Flammeovirga yaeyamensis: one gene and its partner. Each later gene encodes a partner of the first gene's protein in a complex. Links are inferred from orthologs where the notes say so. Each region holds a gene or a part of one and is shown on either strand. Other genes may lie near its edges.

Region 1 (7,796 bases):
AGGGCCTCTACGATCGTACCGTCTTGGGTAATATTAGATTGTTTTGGCATTTGATATTATTTTAATTAAAATGGATATACTTCCTCGATGTACTTGAATGTTGTCAACACTTCTGTTTCACCATTAACAATAGCAACAGTGTGTTCATAATGAGCTGAAGGTTTACGATCTCTCGTACGGATTGTCCAACCATCGTTGTCTTGAGTAATTGCTCTTGTACCTAAATTAATCATAGGTTCAATTGCGATAACTAATCCATCTTTGATTTTTAATCCTCTACCTCTTTTCCCATAGTTAGGTACTTCTGGTTTTTCATGTAGGTGTCTACCTAAACCATGACCAACCAATTCTCTAACGACTCCGTAACCGTGCATTTCAGCGTGTTGTTGAACTGCAAAGCTCACATCACCAATTCTGTTATTGACTTTACAAGCATCAATTCCTTTATAAAGTGATTCCTTAGTAACCTTTAAAAGTTTCATTACTTCAGGATCCACATCACCCACTGGGTAAGTGTATGCACTATCAGAATGAAACTCATTTAAAAGTACTCCGCAATCAATAGAGATTACGTCACCACTTTTCAACTCATAATCGGAAGGGATACCGTGTACAATAACGTCATTTAATGACATGCACAAAGTGTTTGGGAACCCATTATAATTCAAGAACGAGGGGTGAGCCCCATTGTCCATGATAAAATCATGAGCGATTTTATCAATAGCACTAAGGCTTACCCCTTCATTAATATTCTTGGCGATTTCACCATGCGTTCTGCCGAGTAAATCAGCACTAACACGCATTAGTTCTATCTCTTCTTCTGTTTTGTAGTATACCATTAGACTGTTGCCACGTTTTGGCGTCCTTTGATATTCCCAGACTTCATCATTGAATCATAATTTTGCATAAGCAAGTATGATTCGATTTGCTGAAGAGTATCTAAGATAACACCCACCATGATAATAAGTGATGTACCACCATAGAATCTAGAAAAACCTGCACTAACACCCAACATACTAGCAAAAGCTGGCAAAATTGCCACAACTGCTAAATATACTGCTGAAGGTAATGTGATTCTATCTAGAATCCAGCTAATGAAGTTTGAAGTTTCCTCACCTGGTTTCACATTTGGTACAAATGCATTGTTTCTCTTTAAGTCTTCTGCCATTTGATCAGGGTTGATCGTAATCGCCGTATAGAAATACGTGAACACTAAAATTAAAATTGCAAATGTCAAATTGTAAGCTAATGATGTGAAGTCAGCAAAATTTTGCTGAATCCATCTCGCATTATCACTTTGATCTGCCCAAATGCCTGCAATCATAGAAGGAAGGAACATTAATGATTGTGCGAAAATGATAGGCATCACGTTCGCAGCATTCACTTTTAATGGAATGTAAGAACGTTGGCCAGTAGCCAAAGTACGTTTCTTACCTCCAGCACCTACTACCTGACGTGCATATTGCACAGGTACCTTACGAACAGCTGCGTTCAATAGAACAACACCCATTACAATAAAGAACAAAGTAACAAGTTCAGCAACAAATAAAATGTTTTGATCTAATTGATCTACTTCTTGATACAATGCTACAGGTAAGCCAGAAATGATACCGATCATGATTAACATGGAGATACCATTACCAATTCCTTTTTCAGTGATTTTTTCACCAAGCCACATACAGAAAATTGTACCCGCAGTCATAATTAATATGGATGCTGGGTAGAATAATGACTGTTTGATGACGATTGCCTCTGTAGGGATCGTAGAATATAAATATCCTGATCCTTGGAAGAGTGTAATCACGATCGTCAAAACACGCGTAATTTGGTTAATTCGTTTACGACCAGATTCTCCTTCCTTTTGCATACGCTGGAAGTAAGGCACTGCCATGCTCAACAATTGGATCACAATGGATGCCGAAATGTAAGGCATGATACCCAAGGCAAAAATAGAAGCTCTAGAGAATGACCCGCCTAAAAAGACGTTTAACATTCCTAGAATTCCATCTGTTTGATCTGCAAGTTCTGCAGGGTTAACGCCGGGCAGTACGATATACGATCCCAATCTGAAAATCGCTAGGAGCGCAAGAGTGAATAAAATTCTGTTTCTTAGCTCCTCGATTGAAAAAATGTTCTTCAGTGTCTTGACAAACTTGTTCATAGCTTCTTACAATGTAATCGCTTTTCCGCCTGCTTTTTCGATTGCCTCTTTAGCAGATGCAGAGAAAGCGTTCGCCGAAATCTCTACTGTTGCAGTTAGTTCGCCATTACCAAGAACTTTAACTTTGCCGTTCTTAGAAATAACTCCTAACTCCACGAATGTCTCTAACGCGAAAGTAGTAATACCTTTCTCATCAGCGATCTTTTGGATATTTTCCAAGTTGATCGGAGTATACTCTACTCTGAATGGAGATTTGAAGCCAAATTTAGGCACGCGACGTTGTAGTGGCATTTGACCTCCTTCGAAGCCAAACTTCTGGCTATAACCAGAACGCGACTTAGCACCTTTGTGACCACGTGTTGACGTGCCACCACGGCCTGAGCCTTGTCCACGACCTACGCGCTTATTTTGGCGTACTTTACCACCTTTCGCAGGACTTAGTGTATGCAGTTTCATGACTGTTTCCTAATTAATACCTTTTAAAGTACTAATGCTTTATGCAAAAGTACAAAGAAATTACAACTCTTCAACGCTGATTAGGTGATCAACTGCTTTTACCATGCCTAAAATCTGTGGATTAACATCTTTTTCGACAGTTTTGTTGATTTTTCCTAACCCTAACGCCTTGATTGTGCGTTTTTGTCTTTCAGGACGACCGATCAACGATCTAACCTGAGTAATACGGATCTTTGCCATAACTAGATTAAATATTTGATTAGCCGTTAAAAACTTTGCTTAATTTCACGCCGCGTTGCTCAGCTACCATGCGTGGATCACGCATTTTAAGTAGCGCATCAAAAGTTGCTTTAACCACGTTGTGTGGGTTAGAAGAACCTTGTGATTTCGCTAATACGTCGTGTACACCTGCTGATTCAAGAACTGCACGCATCGCACCACCTGCGATAACACCAGTACCTGCAGATGCAGGTTTGATTAGCACGCGTCCGCCACCGAATTTACCTTTTTGAGGGTGAGGAACAGTACCTTTAAGTACTGGTACCTTCATTAGGTTTTTCTTAGCGTCTTCGATGCCTTTAGTGATTGCGTCAGTTACCTCGTTGGCTTTACCCAAACCATAACCAGCAACGCCGTCACCGTTACCTACAACTACGATCGCAGAAAAGCTGAAGCGTCTACCGCCTTTTACTACCTTAGCTACACGCTTGATAGCAACAACTTTTTCTGTAAGCTCTAGATCAGCTGATTTTACTTTTGTTACGTTTTGTTTCATCTCTGACAACTCTTTAGAATTTCAAACCACCTTCTCTAGCACCTTCTGCTAACGCTTTCACTTTACCGTGGTAAAGGTAACCGTTACGGTCAAAAATAACCGTTGAAATACCAGCAGCAGTAGCTTTCTCAGCAACCTTTTTGCCTACTTCTGCAGCCAATGTAACGTTAGATGCTTTGCTTTCAGCATTGATCTCACGTGAATCAGAGGCAACAAGAGTACGGCCAGTTTGGTCGTCGATCAACTGCGCATAGATTGCAGTATTACTTTTGTATACAGAGAGTCTAGGGCGTTCAGCTGTACCTGAAATCTTCTTACGAATACCCCTTTTGATTCTCAGTCTTCTCAGATCTTTCTTAGTGGCCATACTTGTTATTTTTTACCAGCAGCTTTACCTGCTTTTCTTCTAATCTCTTCACCAACATACTTCACACCTTTACCTTTGTATGGTTCTGGCTTTCTGAATGAACGGATCTTCGCTGCAACTTGTCCAACCAATTGCTTGTCAACGCCTTCAACGTGTACTACAGGTGGTTGTCCTTTTGCAGTTTCAGCGCTCACTTTGATTTCCGCTGGAACTTGGAAAAGAATTCTGTGTGAATAACCAAGATCAAGGTCCAATAATTGACCTTGTACCGATGCTTTAAAACCGACACCTACTAACTCTAGTGATTTTTTGTATCCTTCAGATACACCAACCACCATGTTTTGAGTCAAGGCTCTATAAAGACCGTGCAAAGAGCGGTGGTCTTTATGATCTGAAGGACGTACGAAACGTACTTCTGAACCTTCTACCTCGATAGCGATGTCTTTGTTGATTTCCTGTTGCAATTCTCCTTTAGGTCCTTTTACAACGATTAAGTTGTCGTTAAGTTTTACCTCAACACCCGCTGGGATTGAAACTGGCTTTTTACCAATTCTTGACATGGTTTCTCAAATTAGGGCTTAAGGCTTCCTACTAGGGAAGCGGTCAGCCGTTATATTAAAGTATTGTACTAATATTTTATTAGTATACGTAGCAAAGTACTTCGCCACCTACATTTTGTTCACGTGCTTCTTTGTCAGTCATCACACCTTTCGAAGTTGAAAGGATTGCGATACCTAAACCATTAAGTACACGTGGCATGTTCTTAGCGCTAGCATACTTACGTAGACCTGGACGTGAAACACGTTCCAAATCAACAACCGCAGGTTGCTTAGTCACTGGATGATACTTCAATGCGATTTTAATCACACCTTGAGTGTTTACACCATCCTCGAACTTGTAGCCTTGAACGAAGCCTTTGTCATGCAGCACCTTAGTCATCTGCTTCTTAATGTTTGAAGCAGGTACTTCTACGATACGCTTGTTAGCGCTAATCGCGTTTCTAAGTCTCGTAAGGTAGTCCGCTATAGGATCTGTCATTGCCATTGCTTGCAAATATTTTTACAGCACTCTGTGCCGTAGGTTCCTAAATTAAAATTACCAGCTCGATTTTGTAACGCCTGGGATTTTACCTGCTGATGCCATTTCACGGAATGTAACACGTGAAATACCAAACTTACGCATGTAACCTTTCGGACGTCCAGTTAATTTACAACGATTGTGTAAACGAACCGGTGAAGAGTTCTTAGGAAGAGCATCAAGTCCTTCCCAGTCACCTGCTTCTTTTAACGCTTTGCGCTTCGCTGCATATTTTGCAACTAATCTTTCGCGCTTGCGCTCTCTAGCTTTTATTGCTTCTCTTGCCATAGTTTCTCGTGTTTACTATTTTTTCTTAAAAGGCATTCCAAATAATTTCAGAAGCTCATAAGCTTCCTCATCTGTATTAGCAGAGGTAGTGAACGTGATGTCCATACCTGTCACCTTCTTTACTTGATCAAGTTTGATCTCTGGGAAGATGATTTGCTCTTTTACACCTAAAGTATAGTTACCACGACCATCCAATTTATCCTTGATACCTTGGAAGTCACGCTCACGAGGAATAGCAATAGTAATCAAACGATCTAAGAATTGATACATTCTGTCACCTCTTAATGTTACGCGAGCGCCGATTGGCATATCTTCACGTAATTTGAAGTTTGAGATTGATTTCTTAGACATCGTAGGTACTGCTTTCTGACCTGCAATAGTAGATAATTCTTCTACTGCGATGTCTACAAGTTTTTTATCTGCAACTGCCTCACCAACACCTCTGTTGATGATAATTTTCTCCAATTTTGGAACTTGCATTACAGACTTGTAGCTGAAACGTTCCTTTAATGCTGGAACGATTTCCTCTTGGTATTTGTCCTTTAATCTTGTCGCTGTAGCCATTAGTCGATAAATTTTCCAGTGTTCTTAGAATATCTTTTCAACTTACCGTTTTCGTCAAGCTTACGACCTACGCGAGTAGCGTTACCCGATTCTGGGTCGATCAACTTAATGTTTGAAACGTGAATTGGTGCTTCCATTTGCTTAACACCACCTTCTGGCTTTTCAGCCGTAGGTTTAACGTGTTTAGTAACCATATTCACACCTTCAACGATGGCACGCTCCTTCTCACGGTCAACTGTAAGTACAACTCCCTCTTTGCCTTTATTTTCGCCAGAGATTATTGTTACTTTGTCGCCTTTTTTGATATGGAATTTTCTATTCATAACTCTTAGAGTACCTCAGGTGCTAACGAAACGATTTTCATAAATTGCTTCTCACGAAGCTCTCTTGCGACTGGTCCGAAGATACGAGTACCTCTTGGCTCGTCTTGCGCGTTCAATAGAACTGCTGCATTGTCTTCGAAACGAATGTAAGAACCGTCCTTTCTACGAACTTCTTTTTTAGTTCTTACAACAACCGCTCTAGATACAGTCCCTTTCTTAACATTTGAAGAAGGGATCGCTGACTTCACAGAAACGACGATTTTGTCGCCTACAGAAGCGTAACGCTTTTTTGTACCACCCAACACGCGGATACATAGTACCTCTTTTGCGCCTGAGTTATCTGCTACTGACAGTCTTGATTCCTGTTGTATCATTTTCCTATCCTAATAAGGATTCTTTACTTGGTGATTGTAAAATGATTAAATTTTGAAGATGGATAGAAGAACGAATTACTTCGCCTTTTCTACTACCTCCACCAATCTCCAACGCTTACGCGCGCTCAATGGGCGCGTCTCCATAATTCTAACGGTATCTCCGATACCTGCAGTGTTAGTTTCATCATGCGCCATAAACTTCTTAGTCTTCTTAATGTACTTACCGTACATTGGGTGCTTTTGACGTGTTTCCACTTGCACTGTAATAGACTTGTCCATTTTGTCGCTCACTACTACTCCTTGACGCTGCTTTCTGAAGTTTCTTTCCATGATCTTCTTCTATCAGGTATCTTAGTTGTTAACTTTCTCGATAGCTCTTAAAACCATCTTCTTGTTTACAGGCGCTAAAAACGTTGACTTTTGCAAGAACTCTGAGATAGACTCACGAGTTACGTTATCAGCTTTAACCTTTTCCTCCAATTCAACTGTCACTCTAGCGTGCAACTCAGTCTTAAGACGAGCAACTTGCTTTTTAAGTGTTTTCAATTGCATTGGGTTCTCTAGTGGTGATACTGCATGAGCATAAGCAAGATCTTCTAATTGCTTTTGAGAAGTTTTGATGTTCTCTGCAAGCTCTTCCGAAGATAAGCCTTTCACCTGATCCTTTAACTCTTTTGTTTTCATCTCTCAGATTATCCTACGTAGTCTGGTCTGACCACAAACTTCACTTTGATTGGGAGCTTCTGCGCAGCCAATCTCATTGACTCCTGTGCTCTCTCGATTGATACTCCATCAGATTCGAACAAGATTGTTCCGGCTTTCACTGGAGCAACCCAATAAGCAGGGGCACCTTTACCCTTACCCATACGTACCTCGGCTGGCTTTGAAGTAACTGGCTTGTCAGGGAAGATACGAATCCATACCTGACCTTCACGTTTCATCGCACGAGTCATCGCAATACGTGACGCTTCGATTTGACGAGCTGTGATCCAACCTCCTTCAAGTGCCTTCAGACCGAAGCTACCAAAAGAAATGCTATGACCGCGTTGAGCGATGCCATGGCTTCTACTTCTTTCTTTTTGTCTCTTTCTGAACTTGACTCTCTTTGGCTGTAACATTGTTATTCTGTTATTTACCACGCAGGTACTTCCTGCGATATTTTATGTCTAGTGCACAAACATCTCGGAGAACTTGAGCTTGAGTTAGCTAAATTCTTTTAAATAAACAGAATGTATATATCTATCTTAAAATCATTAGGACTTTCGCTCATGTCTAATGAACGTAGTTTCCCGAGGTTTGGATTGCAAAAGTATGACACTTTTTTTTGTAAAACAAGTAGTTAGCAAAAAAAATATCAAAATTTAATATCCTTCACAATCTTAACTTTATGTTTGTTGAATTTGGTTGGGAC
Region 2 (8,828 bases), 4.3 Mb from region 1 along the record:
ACTGTCAAGAGTGGTAAATTTGTTGTCATACAATAGGGTAGATTTGTATTCCTCTAATTTGAGGTGAAATGATTGAAATCTAATTTAATAAAACCTACTTATCTTATGAACAATACTTACAACAAGTTCTTTAAATTTATTGCATCTGCAGGCTTCTTATTAGCCTTATCAGGATGTCTTAAAAATGACATTGTCGATTACGTAGCTCAGGATACTCAAACCCTGGAAAACTACTTGAACGATAATGATATTGAGTATTTCAAAACTTCATCATTAGGTTCAGGTTACGGAGTATACATTACTCCTAACGCGGGAATCCTTTTCCCACCTGCTAAACCAGACGAAAGTGGTCATGATACACGTATTATTGAAACTACTCTAGACCTTAGAAGATTTGATCAATCGCTTATCGGTAACGAACAAGTTGATACTGATCCTGATAACTTGGTTACACAAGTTTTCTTAAAAGATTCTACATATACTTTTGCAATGCGTAGAGGTGCAATTTGCTTAGGCTACATGGATGCAGTAATTAATCTAAATGGTATTGAAGTACCAGAAAGAGTTTATATTCCATCTTATTTAGCATTTGGAGGTACGGCTTCTACAGGTATTGGATTAGAATTCAATGATATTGTTACAGCTGAGAATCTAAAAATTAAAGCTGTGAGAAATGTGTACACTCAAGCAGAACACGAAAAGCAATTGGCAATTACTTATGCAAAAGATTCTTTAGGGATTAATGTAGATGTATCAGATACTTTATTCACAAACAAATCTATTGTTGAAGAAGAATATGGTAAAGATGGTCAATTACTTGAGTTACCAGATTACATCGTTAAAAAGGTAGTAACAGAAGGATCAGGTGATGTGATTGCAGCAGGAGATACAGTTAATGTTCGTTACGAAGGTAAATTTATCGGTGTAACATCGCCTAATAGAGAAAATATCGTATTTGATTCTAATGAAGATGCTGATTCTCCATTAAATGTTGTAGTTTACGAAAGTAGTAAAGATGCTAATGATAGCAACGCTTCATCTCAAGTAATTAATGGTTGGTACAAAGCATTAAGAACAATGAAAAAAGGAGAAACTGCTATCTTTGTATTACCATCGCATACTGCGTATTGGGATACTGGTGATAACGCACAAACTTTTGATTTGTTCAAAAAAATCCGTCCTTTCAAAACGTTGGTTTTTGAAATCACTGTGGAAGCAGACGAAGATTAATAAAATCAGTCAATTTTTATAAAACTATGCAAATTCGCATTCCATATTTATTTTTAGTATTCGCTGCTTGTTTCAGCATCTTTTCTTGTACAACAAAAACGGAAGTACTTGAAGAAATAAACGAAGAAGCTGCCGAAGATTTTTTAATCAGACAATACATTGTTGCGGATAGTGTATTTGTTGCAGATAATGATAGCGAAGTAGATCAATACTTTAAGTTTGGTGTGTATATGACATCAACTGGTACGACTACTGGAGAGCCTATTAACCCGGATAGAAAAATCTCTTTTGGTGATTCTATTCACGTAACTTATACGGGTTGGGTAATGGGACCTGAAGCTGTTCCTTTTGATAGTAATGTTTTAACAGGTGTTCCTTTTGAAATAGTACTTGGAAAAACTTCTGTTATCGAAGGGTGGAATATTGCATTGTTTGAAATGCACGAGCATGAAAAAACGAAGGTAGTCATTCCTTCAACTTATGGATACGGTGTGGCCGGGAGTCCTCCAAGTATTCCAGGTAGATCATCATTAGTATTTACCATGCAAGTGGATAGTTTATGGAAAACAGACGAACAATAAAGTCTAAGAAATAAATGAAAAACCGAAGAAAACTCTGATTTTCTTCGGTTTTTTTTGCTTCATAGTAAAAAATGTGAATAATCATATATATCTTCTATCTAGTAACTATTGAAAATCGTTTAATTACATTAAATTTGTTGCGATTATCTAAGCACTAAAATAGGTAGTCAGTTCAATCGTTAAGATCATACAATTAAAATACATATATGTTAGATTCCATAACCAAATTATTTTCAAAGGTTTTTGGTACAAAATCAGAAAGGGACCTAAAGAAAATTACCCCTTATCTTGATAAAATTAATACTGAATATCAAAAGCTTCAAAATATTTCCGATGATGAGTTAAGAGCTAAGACTGCTTATTTCATCGATTATATTGAGCAAGGATTACAAGGTATCGACAAGCAAATTGGTGATTTAAAAGAGTCAGTTGAAAACGATCCAAAATTGGATTTGGCTTTCAAGGACAAAGCTTTTAAAGATATTGATAAGCTAAAGAAAGACCGAAATGAGAAATTAGAAGAAATTTTAATGGACCTTTTACCTCAAGCGTTTGCTGTAGTAAAAGAAACAGGTCGTAGATATACAGAAAATAAAGCAATAACTGTTACTGCATCGGATTATGACCGTGAAATGGCGGCAAAATACGAGAACGTAACCATCGATGGAGATAAAGCTACTTGGTCAAACAAGTGGTTGGCTGCAGGTAACGAAGTAGAATGGAACATGATCCACTACGATGTACAGTTATTGGGTGGTATTTTCCTTCACCAAGGTAAAGTAGGTGAAATGATGACGGGTGAAGGTAAAACACTCGTAGGTACATTGCCAGCTTACCTTAACGCATTGGCTAAGCGTGGTGTTCACGTTGTAACTGTGAACGACTACCTTGCAAAGCGTGACTCGGAATGGAATGCTCCTTTATTCCAATTCCATGGTTTATCGGTAGATTGTATCGATAAGCACCAACCAAACTCTGAATCAAGAAGAAAAGCATATCGTTCTGATATCACTTATGGTACAAACAACGAATTCGGTTTCGATTACCTACGTGATAACATGGCGAGAGATAAGGACGATCTAGTGCAAAGAGAGCATCACTTTGCCATGATTGATGAGGTCGACTCTGTTCTTATTGACGACGCTCGTACTCCTTTGATTATCTCAGGTCCTGTACCTAAAGGCGATCAACAAGAAGAGTTTGCTGAATTAAGACCTAAAGTTCAAACATTGGTAGATGAGCAACGTAAGCAGGCTCAAAAAATGTTGAACGAGGCAAAGAAATTGATCAAAGAAGGTGATAAGACTCAAGGTGGTTTACAATTACTAAGAGTACATAGATCACTTCCAAAATATAAACCTCTAATTAAATTCCTTGGTGAAGAAGGAATGAAGCAATTGCTTCAAAAAGTGGAAGGCGAATACATGCAAGACAATAACCGTCGTATGCCTGAAGCGGATGAGCCTTTGTTATTCGTGATTGAGGAAAAGAACAATAGTGTGGAGCTGACTGAAAAAGGTATCAAAACCGTAACAGGTCACAACTCTCCAGACTTCTTTATTTTACCTGACTTGGCAACAGGTATTGGTAAAATTGAAAATGATCCTGAGATGGAAGACGAAGCTAAAATTGAAGCAAAAGATGCTTTGATTGCGGACTTCGATACGAAATCTCAACGTATTCACTTAATGAAACAATTGCTTAAGGCTTATACTTTATTCGAAAAAGATGTAGACTACATCTTAGTAGACAATAAAGTGAAAATCGTCGATGAGCAAACAGGTCGTGTGATGGAAGGACGTCGTTATTCTGACGGTCTTCACCAGGCACTAGAAGCAAAAGAAAACGTAAAAATCGAAGATGCTACTCAGACGTATGCAACAGTAACGCTTCAAAACTACTTCCGCATGTACCATAAATTAACAGGTATGACGGGTACGGCAATTACTGAAGCAGGTGAATTCTGGGAAATCTACGAATTGGATGTAGTAACAGTTCCAACTCACCGTCCGATTGTTCGTGCGGATAGAGAGGATTTTGTTTACAAAACTGTTCGTGAGAAATTCAACGCTGTAGCTGAAGAAGTATTGAAGTTGGTAGAACAAGGACGTCCAGTGCTTGTGGGTACAACTTCAGTAGAAAACTCAGAGATCATGTCTCGTATGTTGAAGATGAGAGGTATTGAGCACCAAGTCTTAAACGCGAAACAACACGGTCGTGAAGCAGAGGTTGTAGCCAAAGCAGGTCAGTCAGGTGCAGTAACTATTGCAACCAACATGGCAGGTCGTGGTACGGATATTAAGTTACCTGTAGAAGTAAAAGAAGCAGGTGGTTTAGCAATTATCGGTACATCACGTCATGAATCACGTCGTGTAGACCGTCAGCTTAGAGGTCGTTCAGGTCGTCAAGGTGATCCAGGATCGTCTCAATTCTTCGTTTCATTGGAAGATAACTTGATGCGTTTGTTCGGTTCTGATCGTATTGCATCTGTAATGGATAGATTAGGTTTGGAAGAGGGTGAAGTAATTCAGCACTCAATGATTACTAAATCTATCGAAAGAGCACAAAGAAAAGTAGAGGAAAACAACTTTGCTATTCGTAAACGTCTACTAGAATATGATGACGTGATGAACTACCAAAGAGAGGTAATCTACCGTCGTCGTAGAAATGCTTTATTTGGAGATCGTCTTCAAGTAGATATCATGAACTCATTCTTTGATGTTTGTGTAAATATCTCAGAAACTCACGTAGGTAACTACGAAGGATTCAAGTTAGATGCTTTAAAAATTCTTGGTGTAACCACTCAGATTAGTGAAGAAGGATTCCAGGAACATAATGAAGAGTATTTAACTCAAGAATTATACAAAGAAGCATTAGAGCATTACAAGGCGAAAAATACATCGATTTGGGAGAAAGCAAAACCAATCTTCGAAAAAGTAAAAGAAGAAAGAGGTGGAGTAGTTGAAAACATCGTGATGCCATTTACGGATGGTAACAGAATGTTCCAAATCAATGTAAACCTTGAGAAAGCATTATCTTCTGACGGAGATGAGGTGAGTGCCGCTTTAGGTCAAAGTGCTACTTTAGCAGTAATCGACCACTTGTGGAAAGATCACTTACGTGAAATGGACGAGTTGAAACAACAAGTTCAAAACGCCGTTCACGAACAAAAAGATCCATTATTGATCTATAAATTTGAATCATTTGAGTTGTTCAAGTCATTCTTGGCAGAAGTAAACGACGAGATTATCTCGTTCTTATCAAAAGCTAGAATTCCTGTACAAGAGCAACCTCCTATGCCAGCGGCTCCTCAACAGCCAAGACGTCCTGAACCACAAGTGACAGCGTCGAAAGCAGAAGCAGGTTCGGCTTTAGGAAATGATCCAAAACCTCAACAAGGTGAGGGTGTTCCTCCACAAGCACCGAGAGGTCCTGTAGAGGTGGTGAAGCCTAGACACAGTGATAAAACATACCAAAGAAACGACCGTGTGACTGTAAAGTATCAAGACGGTACGGTAAAAGAAGGTGTGAAATACAAAACTGTTGAGGTGGATGTAGAAAAAGGAAACTGCGTGATTTTAGAATCATAGTCGTTCAAAAATATATATTCAGGAGTGGACTCTTAGGAGAATCCACTCCTGTTTTACATTCAAACTCCATAGAAAATAGAATATTATCTGATCATTATTATGAAGTTACTCTTACGATTTTTTTTAGTTGGTTTATTTTTAGGAGCAATAAGCTGTAAACCTTCTCAAACCACGACCACTTCTTCGGCAGATTTAATTGATACTGATTTTTCGAAATACATGCCAACCCCAGAAAAAGTGGAAGCTTCAAAACCTCAAGAAGTGGAAGAAACGGTAACGTCTACTACTTTGCCTACAGGTGATGTAAATGAAGAGGTCAATACTATTTTAGGAGATTTATCTTCAAGAGATTTAGGTGGTATTCCTATCTATAGAATATTAGTGTATTCGGGTAGAGATAGAGCTAGAGCAGAAGATGTAGTGTATAACCTTAAAGAAAGATTTGGCAACTACGAAGTTGACCTTACTTTCGAGCAACCGAACTATAAAGTGAAAGCAGGTTACTACTACGATAGATTAACAGCTCATGCTGAGCACACAAAAATAAAAAAGAAATATAGAACAGCTTTTCTTCTAAAGGAAAAAATGGATGTAAAAGATGTTCAATCTCGTATCGATAGAGCTGAAGCTAGAAAAGAAGCTGCAGAATTAGGCGAAGACGAGAAAGAAAGTAATGATTAATTGATCATCAAATAGTTGGTGGTTATACTATAGTTTAACTGAAGAAGGTCTTAATGATGTTCTTCAGTTATTTTTTTATCAAGACTTACACACTAATCATATAAACATTTTGAAAGCACTCACATTTTCATCATTCGGTTCACCTGATGTTCTAGAATACATCGATCTTCCAAAACCATCTATCAAAAAGGGAGAAGTTTTACTTAAAAATGAAGCGATAGGTTTAAACTATGCAGATGTTTACCGTAGAAAAGGAAACTATCATTTAAAGGGAAATCCACCCTATTTAGCAGGTTATGAAGGGGGAGGAACAGTAGTAGAATCAAAATCAGAACTTTATAAAGTAGGCGATAAATTAGCTTACGCTGATGTCCCTTTTGCAAATGCCGAATACATTGTGGTTCCAGAAACGCATGCTATTCCTTTACCCAAAGAAATTGATATTCAATTGGCAGCATCTGTACTTCTCCAAGGTTTGACGGCACATTACCTTTCAAAAGACAGTCATGATGTCCAAGAAGGAGAATATGTGTTGGTACATGCCGCCTCAGGAGGAGTGGGACAAATTCTTACGCAAATCTGTAAAGCAAAAGGTGGTATTGTCATTGGCTTAACAAGAAGTGCTGATAAGTTACAAACCATTATTGATTGTGATGCGGATCATGCAGTTCAGTTAGACGAAAACTGGAAAGCTAAAGTAATGGAGATTACGAATCAGAAAGGTGTAGATGTAGTTTTCGATAGCGTTGGAGTTACTTTAGAAGACAGTTTTGAAGTCACCAAAGAATGTGGTCATGTGGTTTTTTACGGGATGAGTGGAGGAGATCCAAAGCCAGTAGACCCGAGAATGTTGATGGATACAAGTAAAACTTTAACTGGGGGTGATTTATGGAGCTATTTGATCAATCAAGAAGAAAGGCTTCAAAGGTCTAAAGAATTGTTTGATATGATTTCCAATGGATCTGTCAAAATCAAAAAGCCAGTAGAATTTAGTTTATCTGATGGAAAAGCAGCTCACGAATTTCTTGAATCAGGAAAAAGTTCGAGTAAAGTGTTATTGATTCCAGATCAAGAATAAAAAATATCAAAAATAAATCCCCTTGAAAAATCATTTTTCAAGGGGATTTTATTTTCAGAAGCAGTGGCTTCTGCCATTTATTTCTTTTTATTGGATTGACGAATGGATGAGGCGATATCATCCCAAACAGGAGAAGGTATTGCATCTAAATGATTGAATTCTCCGGCTCCTTTTAACCACTCACCTCCATCAATAGTCACCACTTCTCCATTCATATACGCAGAGAAATCTGACATTAGATAGGCTGCTAAATTAGCAAGTTCTTGATGTTCACCCACACGGCCTACAGGTACTCTACCTGCTTCATCAAATTGTTCTCTGATATTTTCAGGGAACAATCTATCCCAAGCACCTTTTGTAGGGAATGGCCCTGGCGCAATAGCATTCGCACGAATACCGTACTTTGCCCACTCCACCGCTAATGACCTTGTTAGAGCTAAAACACCTGCTTTTGAACAAGCAGAAGGCACCACAAACCCTGATCCGGTAGAAGCATAAGTAGTGACTATATTCAGCATTACCCCCTTAATACCATTAGCGATCCAATGCTTACCAATCGCCAAAGTGAAATAATAGGTTCCTTTTAAAACGATATCAACAATGGTATCAAAAGCTTTGTGACTAAGGCGTTCTGTAGGACTGATAAAATTACCTGCAGCGTTATTTAATAAGCCATCAATCTGACCAAATTTATGTGAGGCTTCTTTGATGACATTTTCTATCTGATCATACTTTCTGACATCGCAAACCACATAAAATGGTCGTTTGCCTGTTAGTTCTTCCAATTCATCTGCGGCTGCTTTGAGCTTTTCTTCTTTACGACTGCAGATCGTTACGTTAGCGCCGAGTTCTAAAAAATATTTTGTCATGGACTTGCCCAATCCTGTTGCTCCACCAGTTACGATGTAGTTTTTTCCTTGGAGTGCATTGTCCCTTAACATAGGTTCGTTGTACATGTTGATTATTGGTTTGTAATCGAATAGGTATAGTAAGTTTTACCCAACTAATATAAAAAGGAATCATTTTGAATACCTAGAATTTACCTCAAAAAATGAGATTTTACTCAAAACTGTCTTTTTGATTCATCCTCAATATTCATGGTTCATCCCCCAATTTTCAGGCTTCGTCTACCTTTAATTTATATAGAGGGAGAGTTTGAGGATGTTTGTATCGTAATCAATCATCAAAAACATATCAGAAAATCTAATCGGAAATGAAGATCAAACATTTATACCTCATACTAAGTCCTGTGATTATCGCCACTGCATTTTTTGCAGTAAAAGCTTTACCAGAAAAGAAAGAAGAAGCACCCAACGAAGACAAAAGCGTCATTGCTGTCAATGTGGAGTATGCTGAACTTCAGACTTTACAAAACAATATAGAAGTAACCGGAAAACTGAAGGCAAAAGATAGATACGAAATCTATGCTGAAGTAGAAGGTCGCTTATTACCATCGGCTAAGAAATTTAGAGAAGGAAATTATTATAAAAAAGGTCAGGTTTTACTTCAAATCGATCAGCAAGAACGTTACATGACGTTGTTGGCTGACAAAAGTAATTTTATGACTGAGTTAACGGCTATTCTCCCTGATTTAAAAGAAGATTTTACAGAAAGTTACCCTACTTGGAATCAATACCTGAAAGAATTGGATATCAAAAAGCCTTTGAA

What was found.
Region 2: the proteins of secY (region 1) and secA are in contact, whole or in part, in a crystal structure (PDB 3DIN), measured with the Thermotoga maritima proteins. The link is inferred for Flammeovirga yaeyamensis from one-to-one orthologs. Residues at the interface, in WP_004081795.1 of Thermotoga maritima: Glu108, Gly109, Glu110, Glu111, Ala236, Glu237, Arg238, Arg239, Ile240, Thr241, Ile242, Gln243, Tyr244, Ala245, Arg246, Arg247, Val248, Thr249, Gly250, Arg251, Arg252, Val253, Tyr254, Gly256, Ala257, Ser258, Thr259, Tyr260, Leu261, Pro262; in WP_004082002.1 of Thermotoga maritima: Glu261, Ala262, Arg263, Lys300, Ala301, Arg302, Thr303, Ile304, Ile305, Leu323, Tyr324, Asp325, Pro326, Val329, Ser330, Tyr333, Ile336, Lys340, Phe345, Val349, Glu363, Phe364, Tyr374, Ser375, Gly376, Gly377, Glu393, Ile395, Thr482, Ser483.

The regions. Positions count from the first base shown.
Region 1 is NZ_CP076132.1:4,609,040-4,616,835, forward strand. What follows is about bases 1-2,925. They hold secY (preprotein translocase subunit SecY), read right to left. Parts: upstream 2,162-2,925; coding sequence 839-2,161; downstream 1-838. Other genes in these bases: infA (translation initiation factor IF-1), read right to left, coding at 1-50; map (type I methionyl aminopeptidase), read right to left, coding at 66-839; rplO (50S ribosomal protein L15), read right to left, coding at 2,168-2,617; rpmD (50S ribosomal protein L30), read right to left, coding at 2,678-2,857; rpsE (30S ribosomal protein S5), read right to left, coding at 2,877-2,925. In the rest of the region: more of rpsE, read right to left, coding at 2,926-3,392; rplR (50S ribosomal protein L18), read right to left, coding at 3,406-3,759; rplF (50S ribosomal protein L6), read right to left, coding at 3,765-4,319; rpsH (30S ribosomal protein S8), read right to left, coding at 4,399-4,797; rpsN (30S ribosomal protein S14), read right to left, coding at 4,855-5,124; rplE (50S ribosomal protein L5), read right to left, coding at 5,140-5,688; rplX (50S ribosomal protein L24), read right to left, coding at 5,688-6,011; rplN (50S ribosomal protein L14), read right to left, coding at 6,017-6,385; rpsQ (30S ribosomal protein S17), read right to left, coding at 6,461-6,715; rpmC (50S ribosomal protein L29), read right to left, coding at 6,737-7,069; rplP (50S ribosomal protein L16), read right to left, coding at 7,078-7,503. UniProt on the Escherichia coli protein: The central subunit of the protein translocation channel SecYEG. Consists of two halves formed by TMs 1-5 and 6-10.
Region 2 is NZ_CP076132.1:338,488-347,315, forward strand. The notes cover bases 1,645-5,601. They hold secA (preprotein translocase subunit SecA), read left to right. Parts: upstream 1,645-2,017; coding sequence 2,018-5,401; downstream 5,402-5,601. Other genes in these bases: KMW28_RS01270 (FKBP-type peptidyl-prolyl cis-trans isomerase), read left to right, coding at 1,645-1,811; KMW28_RS01280 (hypothetical protein), read left to right, coding at 5,501-5,601. Outside these bases: KMW28_RS01265 (FKBP-type peptidyl-prolyl cis-trans isomerase), read left to right, coding at 106-1,230; more of KMW28_RS01270, read left to right, coding at 1,257-1,644; more of KMW28_RS01280, read left to right, coding at 5,602-6,082; KMW28_RS01285 (quinone oxidoreductase family protein), read left to right, coding at 6,192-7,160; KMW28_RS01290 (SDR family oxidoreductase), read right to left, coding at 7,238-8,116; KMW28_RS01295 (efflux RND transporter periplasmic adaptor subunit), read left to right, coding at 8,374-8,828. UniProt on the Escherichia coli protein: Required for protein export, interacts with the SecYEG preprotein conducting channel.